DNA from 3 places in the Enterobacter sp. 186315 genome. Region 1 is predicted to be linked to each of the others. Evidence: predicted binding sites of a transcription regulator. Region 1 holds the regulator's gene; each other region holds the start of a gene.
What was found. The regulator Fur, encoded in region 1, represses iron uptake genes when iron is present. The targets are predictions, from matches to a motif close to ATAATAATGAGAACNACTATCAA.

Region 1 (3,282 bases):
CGCTTTCGCGTGATGAACAGCTGCGTATCAATAAACGCAACCAGCTTAAACGCGATAAAAATCGTGGGCTTAAGCGCGTCGAATTAAAGCTCAACGCCGATGCCGTTGACGCGTTAAACGAGCTGGCCAGCGCCCGCGACATCAGCCGCAGCGAGCTGATTGAAGAGATGCTGATCGCCCAGCTTGAACAGCTGCACGGCAAGGCATAAGTCTTAAAATCCCCTTTATCCTCTTTTTTCATGTAGCAGAGAGTGCAGTCCTGCGTGATAGCTGTTTCCGCAGGGTTGTCTGTTCTGCTATTATTGCCCTTATCCGTGGACAAATTGCGCCACCATACCATTAAGTTTCAAGAGGTTATTTTACTCATGGCAATCATCGGCATTTTCTTCGGCAGTGATACCGGCAATACCGAAAACATCGCAAAAAACATTCAAAAACAGCTCGGTAAAGACGTTGCCGATGTGCACGACATCGCCAAGAGCAGCAAAGAAGATCTCGAAGGCTATGACATCCTGCTGCTGGGTATTCCAACCTGGTACTACGGCGAAGCGCAGTGTGACTGGGACGATTTCTTCCCGACGCTGGAAGAGGTTGATTTCAACGGCAAGCTGGTTGCACTGTTCGGCTGTGGCGATCAGGAAGACTACGCGGAATACTTCTGTGACGCGCTGGGCACCATTCGCGACATCATTGAACCACGCGGCGCGGCCATCGTGGGCCACTGGCCAACCGCAGGCTATCACTTCGAAGCCTCTAAAGGTCTGGCAGATGACGACCACTTCGTTGGTCTGGCCATCGATGAAGACCGTCAGCCAGAACTGACCGCTGAACGCGTTGAAAAATGGGTGAAGCAGGTTCGCGAAGAGCTGAACCTCGACGACATTCTCAACGCCTGATATCCCGGTGGCGCAGCTTCGGTTGCGCCCGTTTCCAGGTGAAACCGATTAAATTAATTGCTACAAACTTTTAACTTTTTCGCTCAGACCTGTACAATATCCCCCGAGTTAAAGTGGATGACATCGGACAAGTTTGTCGGTGATCCCACGTTTTTATACGCATATTTTGCTTGAGACTTGCAGTTTTCATTTAGCCATGGCAGTTCTATAATGATACGCATTATCCCAGGCGCATTCTCAGTCACTTCTTCCTTAGAAGTGAATTGTTTAGCAACAGGACAGATTCCGCATGACAGACAACAACACCGCACTAAAGAAGGCTGGCCTGAAAGTTACGCTTCCTCGGTTAAAAATCCTTGAAGTCCTTCAGGGGCCAAACAATCACCATGTCAGTGCGGAAGACCTTTATAAGCGTCTTATCGACATGGGTGAAGAAATTGGACTGGCAACCGTTTATCGCGTGCTGAACCAGTTTGATGACGCGGGCATTGTTACCCGTCATAACTTCGAAGGCGGTAAATCTGTTTTCGAACTGACCCAGCAGCATCACCACGATCACCTGATCTGCCTCGACTGCGGCAAGGTTATTGAATTTAGCGATGATTCTATCGAATCACGCCAGCGTGAAATCGCAGCCCGTCACGGCATCCGCCTGACCAACCACAGCCTGTACCTGTACGGCCACTGTGCTGAAGGCGATTGCCGCGAGAACGATCACGCGCACGACGCGAAGTAAGCAAGCTTTCATACTCTGAGCCAGCCGCAAGGTTGGCTTTTTTTTGCATTAAAAAAGCCCGGTGGCGCTGCGCCACCGGGCATGATGATGACAACAACTTATTTATTGTTATTGCGTATCTCGTCCCAAATCCGATCGCAGCGCTTTGCCACTTCCTGATCGTTACCGGTTTTACGCGCCTGAATACAGGCCTGGTAATCCATCACGCGGACGTTTTCCTGATTAGCAAACTGCTCGTGCGCCTTCTCTTTCTTCAGCACGTTCAGCACGCTCTGGCAGGCTTCAATCTTCTCTGGCGACCCTTCCGCCGTATTAATGCAGGCGCTGTACGCCTCTTTCAGACGGGAATCCTCTTTAGCGGCCTGCGGCTGCGCGCACGCCACCAGCCCCGACGCCAGCAGCCCGACAATAACCATTTTTTTCATCATGTTCAGTCTCCATGTCGGCGGGACTCAGCCCGCCGGAAGGTTCATCAGAAGATAGTGAATGGGGCAATGACCATGAATTTCACGTCACGTTCATCCTGGAAGATGTTGCCGTAACCGCCCTCGTAGCTTGGGATATCGGAGTGGTTGTCGTACTGGGTGAAGTGCAGTTTGAACATCGTGCCTTTCGCACGGCCATCCTGAACGGTGTACATCGCGTCCAGGCTATAAGAAGACTCTTTCAGGCGGTAGTTCGGATCGTAGTAGGCGTCCGGGGTAGCCATATCGGCAGGTTTTGCATCCCATGCGTAAGCGTAAGACGCGCCCACCGCCCAGCCCGGCAGGTTCCAGTTCTTCAGATCATACATCGCGCCGAAGAAGACCGCTTTTTCGCCATCGGTGTTGAAGTCAGAGCGATTATCCCACCAGATATCCAGACGACCGTTTGAAGAGGCGTAGGTTGGCGTCATACGTTGCAGGAAGTAGCCCTGCTGGCCTTCCGCCTTAACCCAGGTCCCTTCCAGACGTAAATCCACCTGCCCGACCTTGTACCCGAAGGTCAGCGCCTGCAACCATGCGGTGCCGTCGTAAATGTCGTTCACGGTGCCGTTACTGGCTTTATCGCGGGTGCCGTAGAACTGATAGCTGGTGCTCAGCGGGCTACCGGCGATATCAAATTTGTAGCTGGCTTTCGCGAAGTACTGATCGATATAGCCTTCCGCCTGGCCGAATGCGGCTTCGAGCACCAGGTCGTTTTTAAAGTCATACTTCGCGCCCAGCGAGTGCAGGTAATCGACTTTGGTCTTTCTGTCATTTTGATAGAACTTGTCCATCTCAATGTGCCACGGCGCTTTGTACTCGTTGGTCCACATATAGGAGAAGCTCAGCGCGCCCGCATCGCCATAATCGAAATTAGCCCCGGCTTCTGCCCCCTGATAAGTACCCGGCATAAAGCTCCAGTGTGGTGCTAATAGCGTTTGTCCGGTTGGCTGAATATAACCACCGCGCGCCCAGACCGGGCCATATTTGAATTTCGCAGCCGCTTTATAGAGGCTGATACCGCTCTTATCACCTGACCAGTCTTCTTTATAGGCTTTGTTACTGGAGGAGAAAGCAATTTCGTTCGGGTGGCCGCTGTCGCCGTTTTCAGCCATTTCAATGGCGGTGAATGCCGCAATATCCAGACCGAACATATCGGCGGCATAGCCTGACTGGAAGTCCAGGT
Region 2 (3,282 bases), on a different contig from region 1:
TGTTGCCGGTAAAGGTTATAGTACCAGCCCCCTGATCGTCAGCAGCGAAAGCGTTACAGACAGTTCCGGATATAATGGCCGCGGTGAGGTATGCTAAAACAGTGTTATTTCGCATTAATATAATCCTTTATAATCAGCTTTAAATATGTATTGCGTTAACAGTGAACTATCTTTAGGATGATTTTAAAATTTTTGTTAAATAATGCAGCGTAACAGAATTTACCATTCTGGATAAAATAATGCATTTTAGCTTTAATTAAACTAACTTTTATTTTATTTGAAAGAATTTAGGTGGCATATTGAAAGCGGGTTTTTTAATCGAATTTTGACCTGTCCGCGCCAACAGAAGGGGGAATAAATTATCCGGAATGATACTTGCAGGAATATAATATTATCACTCAAGTGAATGATATGTTTTTTATAATAAAGAACATTGCTTATCACGCTGCAAAAATAAAAAGAGCGCTTTAAGTAAAGCGCTCGTTAAAATTAACCAATGCCTGCCGTTTGTAATAACACCAGGCTCAGACCCATCACCGACATGCCGCATAAGACGCCATAGCTCGGGTTGTTGTTTGGATCAATCTCTTTGGCAAGCGGCATGAGCTCGTCCACCGAAAGCGCGACCATAATGCCCGCCACCGCTGCCATGATGGCCGCCATGACCACCGGCGATACCAGGCTGCCGAGAATAAGCCAGGCCAGAACGCCGCCCAGAATTTCCGCCAAACCCGAAATACCGGCCCAGAATACGGCGGTGCGTTTAGACCCCGTTGCCGCATACACCGGGCCCGCTACCGCAAGTCCTTCAGGAATATTGTGCAATGCCACCGCCAGGGCAATACCGAACCCCATCTCCAGGTTGGCGCTGGCGGTAACGTAGGTGGCGATACCTTCCGGGAAGTTGTGCAGGCTAATGCCGAGCGTGAGCAGAATGGCCGTGCGTTTGATGTTGCGCGGCAGCGGCGTCACGCTTTTTTGCATCAGATCCTGCGGATGCGCGTGCGGAAGCATACGGTCGAGAGCGAAGTAGCCCAGCAGGCCGATAACGAACATGCCATAGCCCAGCACGGGCGACATACCTTCCGCTGCCAGCGCCGCAGGCAGCATCTCCATCAGGGAGATCAGCAGCATGATCCCGGCGGCAAAACCGAGTGAAAAGGCCAGCACGCGATTTGACGGTTTCTGCCCAATGACGCCGAGGATCGCGCCAATAAAGGTCGCTGCGCCCGCGAGTATGGTCAGGAGAAGTGGAACTGACATTTATCACTCCTTATGATAATGATTATCATTTATATTAATGACTCATCGTCCGCAAAGCGAGAGGCGACCTTCGCATTTACAGATTCCTTACATTCAAAATTCCTGATGATGATCTTCACGGTTATCAGCGTTCATCTTTAGCGGATTGCGCGTAATGTAGACCCATCAAAATGACACCTTATGTAAGGATATCACCATGACTTCTTCTCGTATGCCAGCACTGTTTTTAGGCCACGGCAGCCCAATGAACGTTCTGGAAGATAATGTCTATACCCGCACCTGGCAGCATCTGGGGGAGACATTACCGCGCCCGAAAGCGATCGTGGTGATTTCCGCACACTGGTTTACCCGTGGTACCGGCGTTACCGCGATGGAAGCCCCGAAAACCATCCATGATTTCGGCGGATTCCCGCAGGCGTTGTATGACACGCATTATCCGGCACCTGGCTCCCCTGAGCTCGCGCAGCGCCTGGTCGAGCTGTTGGCTCCTGTTCCGGTCACGCTGGATAAAGAGGCCTGGGGCTTTGACCACGGTTCATGGGGCGTGCTGATCAAAATGTACCCGAACGCGGATATCCCGATGGTGCAGCTCAGTATCGACAGCACCAAACCCGCCGCGTGGCATCTGGAGATGGGCCGTAAGCTCGCCTCGCTGCGCGATGAAGGCATCATGCTGGTGGCAAGCGGTAACGTGGTGCATAACCTGCGCACCGCGCGCTGGCACGGCGAGAATACGCCTTATCCGTGGGCTACATCGTTCAATGAATTTGTGAAAGAGAATCTGACGTGGCAGGGCCCTGCCGAGGCGCACCCGCTGGTGAACTATCTGGATCACGAGGGCGGCTCGCTCTCTAACCCGACGCCGGAACACTTCCTGCCACTGCTTTATGTGCTGGGGGCGTGGGATGGCCAGGAGCCGATTTCGATCCCGGTTGACGGTGTTGAGATGGGTAGCCTGAGTATGCTGTCGGTGCAGGTGGGGGAATAAAAGCAAAACGGCAACCTGTGGTTGCCGTTTTTAGTGTTTGCACCCTCTCCCGTGGGAGAGGGTTGGGGTGAGGGCATCAGGCCGCACTCTACTCAACAAATATATGCGGATAAAATCGTGACAGATCCTGAGTGATCAGCGCGCGATCTTCGCGGATGCCGATCCCGGCGGGCTGGTCGTTGATCAGCCAGCTGCCAATCAGCGTATAGCTATCGCCAAACTTCGGCAACTGACAGAACCCCTGTACGATCATGCCCTCTTCGCCGTATGGCCCTTCGACCGCCTCCAGCGTTTTGCCGTTCTCGATGATCGATACGTTAGCCCCTTCACGAGAGAAAATAGGCTTCACCACGTATTTATCCATCGGCGGGAAGTCGTCTTCCCCGAAGTATGCCGGCAGCAGGTTTGGATGATCCGGGAACATTTCCCACAGCAGCGGCAGCAGCGCTTTGTTGGAGATAATGCTTTTCCAGGCAGGCTCCAGCCAGCGCACGCCAGCGTCTTCCAGCTTGGTGGAGAACATCTCGCGCAGCATGTATTCCCACGGATAGAGCTTAAACAGGTTACTGATCACCTGGTCCTGGGTATCGGTGAACTGGCCTTTTTCCCCCAGACCAATGTCCTCGATATAGAGGAACTCGGTGGCAAGCTCGGCTTCTGCGGCGCAGTCCTGCAAGTACTGCACGGTGCCACGGTCTTCTTCCGTGTCACGGCAGCAGGCGAGGTGCAGCAGGTTAAAACCGTGCTGTTCACGCAGCTGGGCGAAACGCTCAATCAGCTTTTCCTGGAGACTGTTAAACTGGTCGCTGCCTTCCGGCAGGTTCCCGGCGTTAACCTGATCTTCGAGCCAGATCCACTGGAAAAACGCGGCTTCATACAGGGAGGTTGGCGTATCGGCGTTGTTTTCCAGAAGCTTAGGTTCGCCAGCGCCATCCCACGCCAGATCGAGGCGAGAATAGAGGGAAGGCTGGTTCGTCTTCCAGGACTGACGCACGAAGCTCCAGGTGTGCTTAGGGATGCGGAATTTGGTC
Region 3 (3,282 bases), on a different contig from region 1:
AACAGCCCACGCCGTCGGAGCTGGCGTAGCAGCCCTGGCCTTTGCTGTAAAGCAGATAGTTCGGGTTGGTCTGGTACAGGCTCGGCGCCTTATAGGCGCGGGCGATACCCATCTTCAGGGTGAAATCATCCCCCAGACCCTGCGACAGGTTCAGGGACGGGCTCCAGTTGTTGCCCACGATGGTGTGATGATCGAAGCGCAGCGCCGGGGTCAGCATGGTGCTGTCGGTCAGCTCCATGTTGTTCTCGGCAAACAGCGAGAAGATCTCTGCCGAGGTGTACGGGCTGCGATCGTTACTCATGCCCGGAATCGTGCCGCCCTGCTGAGTTTGCGTGAAGGAGGTCGAGTCCTTCATGCGCTGCTGGTTCCACTCTGTGCCCAGCGTCAGGTTCTGGTTGACCAGGAAATCAATCGGCAGGTTGATTTCGCTGTGCAGCATCACGTCCGCCAGATCGGTGTCGGTGAATTTATTGCTGTTGAACAGCCCTTCGAGGCCGCCCGCCAGCCCTTCGCCCAGACGCGAGTTGCGGGTGTGCTCGTACTGCGCCCAGTTGCTGGTGGTGATGCCGTTATCCCAGCCGCCGTTCCAGGTGACCGCAAAGTTCTGGCGATAAATACGGTTTGTCTCTTTACCGTAGTTCTTCTTCACCAGGCCGTTGCTGCTGTTGTCGTTGTTGGTGTTCTGCGTATCGCCCGCGTAGAGGTTGTTCTGGCGGCTGTAGCCTGCCTCAAACTCCAGGGACTGCATCGGCGCAAAGTCCCAGCGCACCACGCCGTTGATGTCTTTGTTCTCAACGCCTTCACGCCCTGCTGGCAGGGTATCGGCGTAAGCGCCGGTGCGTTCAGACTCGTGTCCTTTGTTGATATCCCACGCGTCGGCCTGGGTTTTGTCCAGGTTGCCGAACATGCGGAAGCTGAAATCGCCTCCCAGGGGGCCGCTCAGGCTGAAGTTGGTGCGTTTGGTGGAACCCTCATCCTTATGCTCCGGCGCATTCAGGTAGGTGTTCCAGGAACCATGCCACTGGTCGTCGAATTTTTTGGTGATGATATTCACCACGCCGCCCGCCGCGCCGTTACCGTAACGCGCCGCCGCCGGGCCGCGAATGACCTCGATGCGCTCGATCATCTCGGGCGGCACCCAGCCGGTGTCGCCGCGCGTATCGCGCTCGCCGCGCCAGCCCAGACGGATAGAGTTACGGCTTGTCACCGGCTTACCGTCAATCAGGATCAGGGTATTTTCCGGGCCCATGCCGCGAATATCGATCTGGCGGTTGTTGCCGCGCTGGCCGCTGGTGGAGTTACCGGTCAGGTTCACGCCCGGCATGGTACGGATAATTTCCGCCACGTCGCGGGCGGGAGGGTTTTTACGAATTTCATCGGCGGTAATGGTGGATACGCCCGGCGCCTGCAAATTCTGCTGAGCGGCGGTGATCACCATCGTATCTTCATGCTGCGCCGTCGTGCTGTCGTCTGCCAGCGCAGGCAGCGCGACGCCGTAAATCCCTACGTTGACCAGCAAGGCAAGGGAGTGGATCTTCTTATTCATTGTACGTCCTGCTTTTCAGGCCGCGTCCTCCTGGCTCCATTCCCAAGGGGAGAGGAGGCGGCGTGTTGTCACCTGTATTTGCGTAAGCCGCCCTGTCCTCGGGCGCACACAATACGTGGCATGGTTATTTTATAAGCGCGCTTCCCACAGCGCGGGCACTACGCTATTGCAAATGCAAATAGTTATCAATAATATTATCAATAAATTTTACCGTGCAACCCAAAAAGGCACGATAAACATGAGGTTATCAGCGTGACGGCGTTAACAACGGGAAGTGAAGCCTGGTGGCAGTCCAGACATGGCCCTGAGTGGGTGCGTGAAAAGGGAAAGTATCGCGTGACCTTCTGGTGGCGCGATCCGGCAGGGACGCAGGACCATTCGGCGGTGAAGCGCGTCTGGCTCTACGTTACGGGCGTCACCGATCATCATCAAAACTCTCGTCCTCAATCCCTCGAGCGCATCCCGGATACCGACGTCTGGCAGTGGCAGGGCGAATTCAGCCCCGAATGGCGCGGCAGCTACTGCTTTATTCCCTCCGAAAACGAACGGGATTTTGCCGATACGGCCTTTAGCGGCGAGCAGCCCGACCGCCTGGCGCTGCGTGAAGGCTGGCGCAGGCTGATACCCCATGCGATGGCCGACCCGCTGAACGCCTGGAGCTGGCGCGGCGGGCGCGGACACCCGGTATCGGCGCTGGAAATGCCCGACGCCCCGGTTCAGCCCGGCTGGAACCATCCTGATACCCCTTACGCTCCGCCGGTGTGCATAGAGTGGCGCAGCGACCGGCTGAAAAACCGTCGCCGCGTGTGGATCTTCACCACCGGTGAAGCGACCCCCGAGCGCCCGCTGGCGGTGCTGCTCGACGGCCAGTTCTGGGCTGAGAGTATGCCCGTCTGGCCTGCGCTGGCCTCGCTGACCCGCGAGGGCAAGCTGCCGCCTGCCGTCTACGTGCTAATCGACGTGATCGACATGGAGCATCGCAACCGCGAGCTGCCCTGTAACCCCGATTTCTGGCGGGCGGTGCAGGACGAACTTCTCCCCCTTGTTCAGGCTACCGCGCCTTTTAGCGACCGCGCCGATCGCACGGTGGTGGCGGGGCAGAGCTTCGGCGGCCTTGCCGCGCTTTATGCGGGCCTGAACTGGCCGCAGCGGTTTGGCTGCGTGCTCAGCCAGTCCGGCTCTTACTGGTGGCCGCACCGGGGCGGGCAGCAGGAGGGGCTGTTGATTGAACAACTCAAAGCGGGTGAAAAAAACGCTCGCGGGCTGCGCATCGTCCTTGAGGCCGGGCGCAACGAGCCGCTGATTTTCCGCGCGAATCAGGCGATCTACGCCGAACTACACACACAGCAACCGGTTATCTGGCGTCAGGTTGACGGCGGACACGACGCGCTTTGCTGGCGCGGTGGGCTGACGCAGGGGCTGATGACCCTCTGGCAGCCGCTTACCCAATAACGGAGTTTGTATGGAATTCAGCAATCCTTTCGATAATCCGCAAGGACAGTTCGCGATTTTGTCTAACGATCGGGCGCAGTACAGCCTGTGGCCGCAGCAGTGCGCATTGCCTGCGGGCTGGCGCATGGTGTGTGAACCCCAGTCTCAGGAAGCGTGCCAGCAGTGGCTGGCCGAACGCTGGCAAACCCTCATTCCGTCCCACTATGCGAAGGAGCAGGCATGAACCGTCTTCCTCTCGTCGCCGCCCAGCCGGGCATCTGGATGGCGGAGCAGCTTTCCACCCT

Region 2: the regulator Fur is predicted to act here: its motif matches at 1,270-1,292, upstream of zupT (zinc transporter ZupT).
Region 3: the regulator Fur is predicted to act here: its motif matches at 1,719-1,741, upstream of fes (enterochelin esterase).

The regions. Positions count from the first base shown of each region.
Region 1 is NZ_JBPTTK010000013.1:38,906-42,187, forward strand. Features, by position in the region: gene ybfE (LexA regulated protein) at 1-209, shown strand, start outside; gene fldA (flavodoxin FldA) at 366-896, shown strand; gene fur (ferric iron uptake transcriptional regulator) at 1,186-1,632, shown strand; gene chiQ (ChiQ/YbfN family lipoprotein) at 1,731-2,057, opposite strand; gene chiP (chitoporin ChiP) at 2,105-3,282, opposite strand, start outside.
Region 2 is NZ_JBPTTK010000017.1:14,599-17,880, reverse strand. Features, by position in the region: gene ACSVHP_RS17125 (fimbrial-like protein) at 1-115, opposite strand, end outside; gene zupT (zinc transporter ZupT) at 490-1,263, opposite strand; gene ygiD (4,5-DOPA-extradiol-dioxygenase) at 1,460-2,251, shown strand; gene ACSVHP_RS17110 (glutathionylspermidine synthase family protein) at 2,340-3,282, opposite strand, start outside.
Region 3 is NZ_JBPTTK010000037.1:3,869-7,150, reverse strand. Features, by position in the region: gene ACSVHP_RS22360 (TonB-dependent siderophore receptor) at 1-1,546, opposite strand, end outside; gene fes (enterochelin esterase) at 1,799-2,998, shown strand; gene ACSVHP_RS22350 (MbtH family protein) at 3,009-3,221, shown strand; gene entF (enterobactin non-ribosomal peptide synthetase EntF) at 3,218-3,282, shown strand, end outside.